Regions from separate parts of the Solwaraspora sp. WMMB762 genome, predicted to be linked through region 2. Evidence: riboswitches for the same ligand, from Rfam matches in the RefSeq annotation. Region 2 holds a riboswitch; each other region holds the start of a gene.
The links. Region 2 has a riboswitch for cyclic di-AMP ahead of ACN27J_RS23970 (coiled-coil domain-containing protein). Riboswitches for the same ligand answer to the same signal wherever they lie in the genome.
Positions count from the first base shown of each region.

Region 1: linked by a shared signal. The riboswitch ahead of ACN27J_RS10925 (coiled-coil domain-containing protein) and the one ahead of ACN27J_RS23970 (coiled-coil domain-containing protein) in region 2 are both predicted to bind cyclic di-AMP.
Region 3: linked by a shared signal. The riboswitch ahead of ACN27J_RS30195 (NlpC/P60 family protein) and the one ahead of ACN27J_RS23970 (coiled-coil domain-containing protein) in region 2 are both predicted to bind cyclic di-AMP.

Region 1 is NZ_JBMHMD010000001.1:2,476,929-2,479,123, reverse strand. Features, by position in the region: gene ACN27J_RS10925 (coiled-coil domain-containing protein) at 1-1,032, opposite strand, end outside; cyclic di-AMP (ydaO/yuaA leader) riboswitch at 1,100-1,230, opposite strand; gene ACN27J_RS10920 (cation diffusion facilitator family transporter) at 1,399-2,195, opposite strand, start outside.
Region 2 is NZ_JBMHMD010000001.1:5,356,773-5,358,967, reverse strand. Features, by position in the region: gene ACN27J_RS23975 (potassium channel family protein) at 1-673, opposite strand, end outside; cyclic di-AMP (ydaO/yuaA leader) riboswitch at 930-1,065, shown strand; gene ACN27J_RS23970 (coiled-coil domain-containing protein) at 1,068-2,084, shown strand; gene ACN27J_RS23965 (glycoside hydrolase family 65 protein) at 2,155-2,195, opposite strand, start outside.
Region 3 is NZ_JBMHMD010000001.1:6,706,715-6,708,909, forward strand. Features, by position in the region: gene ACN27J_RS30195 (NlpC/P60 family protein) at 1-841, opposite strand, end outside; cyclic di-AMP (ydaO/yuaA leader) riboswitch at 852-983, opposite strand; gene ACN27J_RS30200 (DUF6232 family protein) at 1,459-1,995, shown strand; gene ACN27J_RS30205 (DUF5753 domain-containing protein) at 2,043-2,195, opposite strand, start outside.

The DNA.
Region 1 (2,195 bases), 2.9 Mb from region 2:
CGGGTCGCCGCCTGCACCGCTGTACGTCTTCCAGCCGCTGCTGGGCAGCCAGATCCGCTTGTACCAGATCACGTAGAGCACACCGAGCCGGTCGGCGTTGTTGATGTAGTAGTTCGCGAGGTTGTCGCCGTAGCTCTTGTCACCGCCGGTCGCCACTCCACCGAAGCCGTTGGGCTGGGCGGCGAAATCACACGCCCGGCCCTTGGGGTGCTCGCCGGAGCTGCCGTTGCGGAAGCAGGACACGTAACGGGTGAAGCCGGCAGCCTTCGCCTGGTTCAGGGCGTGCAGCGTACGGGGCGTGATGCAGCCGGAGGTGGTGGGGTCGTCGACGTTGCACGACTCGGCCGGCCAGGAGCCGTTGGCGTTGCGCGGGGCCGGGGTCGCCGACGCGCTGGACGACCCGGATCCCGACGACCCGGAGCCGGAGGATCCTGAGCCGGAGGATCCGCTGGCGGCGGCCCGCTCGGCCTCCTCCGCCGCCTGCTGCCTCGCCCGTTCCTCCGCCTCCTTCTCGGCGGCGACCGCGACGGCCAAGGCCCGCTCCGCCTGGTTCCGGCGTTGGTCCATGATGGTGACCTGCTTCTGCTGCTCCCGGATCTCATGCTCGATCGCAGCCTTGGACCTGGTCACCTGGTCGCGGGTGCGGTACAGCTCGCGGAGCTGCTTCTCCTCGTTGGCGGTCACCGCACTCAGCGCCGCCGCCCGGTCGATGAACCCTTCCGGTGAGGTGCTGTTGAGCAACGCGGAGACCGGGCCGAGCCTGCCGTTGCGGTACGCGCGGTCGACGATGTGCCCGACGTTCCTGTTTCGTTGCTCCAGCTCAGCACCGACCGTGTCGAGCTGCTCGGACAGCTTCTTCTGCCGGCCCTTCGAGTGGTCGAGCGCCGCCTTGGCGTCGATCCAGCCCTTCGAGGCCGCATCGAGCTCCTTGCGCAGGCTGTCGGTGCCTCCCTCGTCGTCGACCCGGTCGGGCCGGTTCGCGGGCAGGGCGGCTCCGGCCGGCGAGCCGATCGGGGTGCCGGTGACGGCCATCAGGGCAGCGGTCAACGCCGCCAACAACGCGGATCGGGTTTTTCTGTGGACTGTGCGTGACACTGTGCATTCCTTCCGTCAGCCGCCGACCGGGTTAGCTGACGGGTTCGGGACGGAAGATCCCTACCGCGTGACGCGGATGCACCCCAGGTACGTGGTTCCCCGGCTCGCCGTACGGCGATTAGGCGACGGCCTCCGCAGGCGCCGGAGGGGCGCCGCCCGAGCGGAGACCGGGGCCGACACTACCGGTTCCCCGGGTTGCCGTCCCGGTATCGATAGCCATGTTATGTCTGGAAAAAACAGAAATATACGTATATCGTAGCTGTCAACGTCGCGGTAAGGTCACGAAACTTAAGCATCTGCTAATCACCAGTCGGCCGGTCCACAGGAGTCGGCGGGGGCCAGCGGCTCGATCTGCAGCGTCGCGTGCTCGATACCGAACTCGTCGTGCAGGGCTGTCCGGGCGTCCCGCAGCACCGTGCCGACATCGGCTGACGGGGTCACGGCCAGGTGTGCCGAGGCCACCTCCATGCCTGGGGTGAGCGTCCAGACGTGGAGGTCGTGCACGTCGCAGACGCCCGGCACGGTGGCCAGCCGGCTGCGGACCCGGGCGACCTCCACATGCTCCGGCGCCGCCTGCACCAGGATGCGCAGCGCGGCCCGGGCCAGCCGCCAGGTGCGCGGCAGGATGAACACCCCGACACCGACGGCGACCAGCGGGTCGGCGTACCACCAGCCGGTGGTGGCGATCACCGTGGCGGCCACCAGCACCCCCACCGAGCCGAGGAGGTCGCCGAGTACCTCCAGGTAGGCGCCCCGTACGTTGAGGCTCTCCCTGGCCCCCTGGCGCAGCAGGGCGAAGGCGACGATGTTGGCGAGCAGTCCGGCGACCGCCACCACCAGCATCGGGCCGACCGTCACCGGCTCTGGATCGGCGAACCGGCGGGCCGCCTCAACCAGGACGTAGAGCGCGACCCCGGCGAGCAGTACGGCGTTCGCCAGCGCGGCCAGCACCTCGAGGCGGTAGAGGCCGAAGGTGCGCTGCGGCTCCCCGGTCGGTCGCCGGGTCGCGGCGATCGCCGCGAGCGCCATGCCGATGCCGAGTACGTCGGTGAACATGTGCCCGGCGTCGGACAGCAGTGCCAGGGAGCCGGTGGCCAGCG
Region 2 (2,195 bases):
GGCCGAACTGCTGAACCGCCGTGGTCGCCCCGGCGACGATCAGCAGCGCATCCGGCGGGATCAACGTCTCAGGTCCCGCGTACCTCAGCTGCCGGTCCCGCTCCTTGATCCCGACCACCGTGATGCCGTACCGCTGACGTAGCCGGGACTCGGCCAACGTCCGGCCGGCGGCGTCCGGCGGGGCGCAGACCTTGGCGATGGCGAACCCGTCGTCGAACTCGATGAAGTCGAGCATCCGACTGGCCAGCAGGTGGGCCACCCGGTCACCCATCGCCGCCTCCGGAAAGATCACATGGTGCGCGCCGACCGAGGCGAGGATCCGGCCGTGCTTGGCGGTGATCGCCTTCGCCCAGACCTCCGGGACACCCAGCTCGGTCAGCGCCACCACGGTGAGGATGCTGGCCTCGACGTCCGAGCCGATGCCGACCACCGCGCGGGGGTAGTCGGCGACGCCGCACTGGCGCAGCGCCTGGTCATCGGTCGAATCCGCCTCGACCACCCTCGGCAGCCGCTCGGACCAGCGGTGCACCCGTTTGGGATGCTCGTCGATGCCCAGCACGTCGTGGCCGAGGCGGAGCAGAGACTGGGCGACCTGACCACCGAACCGGCCGAGGCCGATCACCACCACGCTGTCGGCGTCCGGCGGCCCAACCGGGGAATCGTCATCTCTCACCGAAGATCCGTCCGACGCTACGACTTTCCCGCTTTTCCTCATACGCACTGTAGTCAGCCGCTAACCTCGGCGCAGCGAATCCGGCCCGCCTGACGACTTGTCGTACGCCGCCGAACGCAGAAAGTGGACATCACCGAAAGTCGTTGCCCGGTAACGGATTTTTCCAGCTCAGTCAGGATTGTCGAGGTGTTGATGCCGGTGACCGATCCGGTAAGCTTGCCGGCGGTCTCCGCCAGGCGGCGCCCACCGGTGCCGGCGGTGACCGCCGCCCAATCACCCTCCGGGGTGAGCCGGGGAACCACGTTTCCACCGGGGTGAATCCGCGCCAGCGGTAGGGATCGTTCCGTCCCGAACCCGTCAGCTAACTCGGTCGGCGGCCAAGGAAAGGAACAGGATGACCGCACCCCTCCGCCGGCGGATTCCGACGGCCGCGGCCCTCGCCGCCGTCGCCGCCCTGCTCGCCGGCTTCGTCGTAGCGTCGCCGGCCGCCGCTCAGGATCCGGACGACGAAGGCGCCCCGCCACTGCTCAGCGAAGTGCTCGAATCGACCGGCCGGGGCTACGTCGAAGCCAAGGCGGCGGTCGACGAGTCCCGCAAACGCCAGTTGAAGCTCAACCTCGAGTTGGAAAAGGTCGAGGAACGGATAGCGGCGCTGACCCCACAGATCGGCCAGGTCGCCTCCAACTCGTACCGTCTCGGTCGGATCACCCCGGTGATGGTCCTGCTCAACAGCGCCGACCCGGACGCGTTGCTGGAACGCGCCGAAGGCCTGGACATGATCGCCATGCACGACAACAAGCGGATCCGGGAGCTCAACGAGGCCCGCGCACAGGCCGCCCGGGCGGTCGCCGCAATCGACGCCGAGGTGGCCCGCGAGGAACAGCAACTCGAAGCGATGGCCCGCCAGAAGAAAGAGGCCGAAAAGGCCCTGCAACTGGTCGGCGCGGTCGCCACCAACGGGTTCGTCTCGGCCACCTCGCCGGTCGCCGCCCAGGCTCCGCGTAACTCGGACGGTTCCTGGCCGTCCCAGTCGTGCAGTCTGGACGACCCCACCACGAGCGGCTGCATCACGCCGCGCACCATGCACGCGCTGAACGAGGCGAAGAAGGCCGGCTTCACCCGCTTCGTCTCCTGCTTCCGCCCCGGCGGACCGTTCGAGCACCCCAAGGGGCGGGCCTGCGACTTCTCCGCTCAGCAGCAGGGGTTCGGCGGCGACGCCTTCGGCGACGACCGGCTGTACGGCAACAACCTGACCGCCTTCTTCGTCCGCAACGCCGACAAGCTCGGCATCCTGTACGTCATCTGGTACCGCCAGTTCTGGTCACCGACCACCGGTTGGAGTTCGTACAGCGGTGCCGGCGGCGACCCGAACAGCGACCACACCAACCACGTACATCTGTCCCTGCTGTGACCTGACCTCGCTTCGCGCGGTGCCGGGCCGGTCCGGCACCGCGCGAAGAACCGTCAGTCGGTACGCGCCGTCAGTCGGTACGCGCCGACCGGCGCACCGGTGACCGGCCGG
Region 3 (2,195 bases), 1.3 Mb from region 2:
CGAGACCGTTGTAGAACACCAGGTCACCTGGCTGCAGTGAACCACGGTTGATCTTCGCGACCACGTCCCACTGCATCGCCGCGTTGTGCGGCAGGCTCTTGCCGGCGGTACGCCACGCGGCAAGCGTCAGGCCCGAGCAGTCGTAACCGTTCGGGCCGCTGGCAGCCCAGACGTACGGCTTGCCGATGGCCCCGTACGCGAACTCGACGACCGAGCCGGCGGCACCGGACACCGACGGGACGGTCCCGGTGTACGACGAGCCGGTCTCGCTCGCGGCACCGTAGGCCCGTTCCCGCTTGTCCATCAGCTCGTCGATGTCGGCTTCGATGCTCTTCTTGCGGTCGGCGAGCTCCTTGACCTGGGCGTCCTGCTTCTTCAGGGCCGCCTGCAGCTTCTCCTGCTCGGCCAGGTAGGTCAGCTGGGTGCTGGTGAACTCGGTGAGCCGCTGCTGCCGGTCCCGGGCCAGGTGGTCGAGGGTGCCGAGCCGGTGGATGAAGCTGCCGGAGGTGCCGTCGAGCAGAGCGGTCGCGGTGCTCAACCCGCCGGTCTTGTACGCGTTGACCGCGATCTGACCGACCTCGGTCTGTGCCGCCGCGAGTTCGGCCTGCAGCGGGCCGAGCTTGGCGTCGATCTCCTCGGCCGCCGCCCGGGTGGCCTTGGCCTCCTCCCTGAGCCGGTTGTACGACTCGACGACCTTGGCCAGCTCTTCGGATTCCTTGTCGATCTGCTGCGTGAGTTCGCTGACCGTCGGCTGGGCGGTCGCGGCGGTAGCCGGTAGCACCAGGCCGAGGCTTACGCCGGTCAGCATCAGGGTGCGCAGCAGAATCCGCGCTGTTGACAAGAACGCAGAACCCTTCTTCCTCGCCGCCTACCGGGTTAGCTGACGGATTCGGGCGGGAAGTTCGCCCTACCGCGGTGGACCGCGGATTCACCCCAGTTGCCGATGGGTCCCCGGATCGCAACCGTGAGATCACTGTTTGTAACGTCAGATAATCTCGGGACGGCGATTCGGCGGCACTGGACCGGCGTCACCGCTTCCCGGCGACTGGCGACCGGACCAGCCGGTCCAACTTAGCCGCAAGGGTCGCGACCCGGAAAGTGCTGCGATCGTGATCCGTGGCATGGAACTGGCCGGAGTCCGTTGATGGTTACTGAATGTGACGGTTGGCTGCTCTGGGCAACATTCCTATTGCCTTCGCGTGACCGGTTGACTGCGGCGCGTCGTCATTGGACAGCGCCTGATCAATTGCGAATAATGCGTCATTAGTCGGTCTGCGCGGTTGTCGTCAGTAAGCTATCTGGATAAATAGGTGCAAAAGGTCCGATTCGCCATCCAGGACGCGGCCTGCCGTACGTCATTCTGCTAGGTGGCAGAATGACTACCTTCCATCGAGTAGCTTGCTGTTTGCACAATGGACCCGCAAGGTCAAGCGCCGCACGAGCCCTTCGGAGGCAGCTATGCGTGCTACTCGCCAGACCCCACCCCGACGCGGTTCCCCGGTGCCCGCCCGGCCCGGCTCCAGTGTCGGACGGACCTTCTACCGGCAGCCCGGTATCTGCGTGACCGGTGAATGGTTCGTCGTGGCCGGCCGGCGGTTCGCCGTCCGCGACCTCACCGAACTCCGGACCGCGCGGGGCGCCCGCGACCGGCTCACCGGCCGGGTGATCGCGGTGACCGCCGTGACCCTGACGGCGGTCGCGGTGACCGTCGGCTACACCCGCGGGCTGGACGAGGTCAGCGCGGGTGCCTACCTCGCGATGCTGGCGGCCGCGTTCGTGCCGGTGGCGGTCGCCTGGCTCGGCGACCGGTTGCGGCCGCGGGCGTACGAACTATGGGGCCGTCACCAGGGACTGCTGTTGCTGCTGTTCAGCACCGACGACGAACGCCAGTACGGCCAGGTGAGCCGGGCGTTGATGCGGGCCCGGGAAATGTCCCGGCTGGCCGGTCTGTCCGAGCCGGTCACCATCGAACCGTGGGTGCCCGACCGGCGGTGAGCGGGCCCGGCCGCCGCTGCGGTCGCCAGCGGGCTGGTCGACGTCGATCAGCCCGCGTCTCGCCCGTCCAGTTGGCGGGCGAGGTCGTGCAGCATCGCCACCGAGTCGGCCGGTGACAGGGATTCTGCCCGTAGTCGGTCGAAGACATGCTGGTACGGCCGGACCTCGTCGGCCCGGTCGATGACCTCCTCGACCAGAGC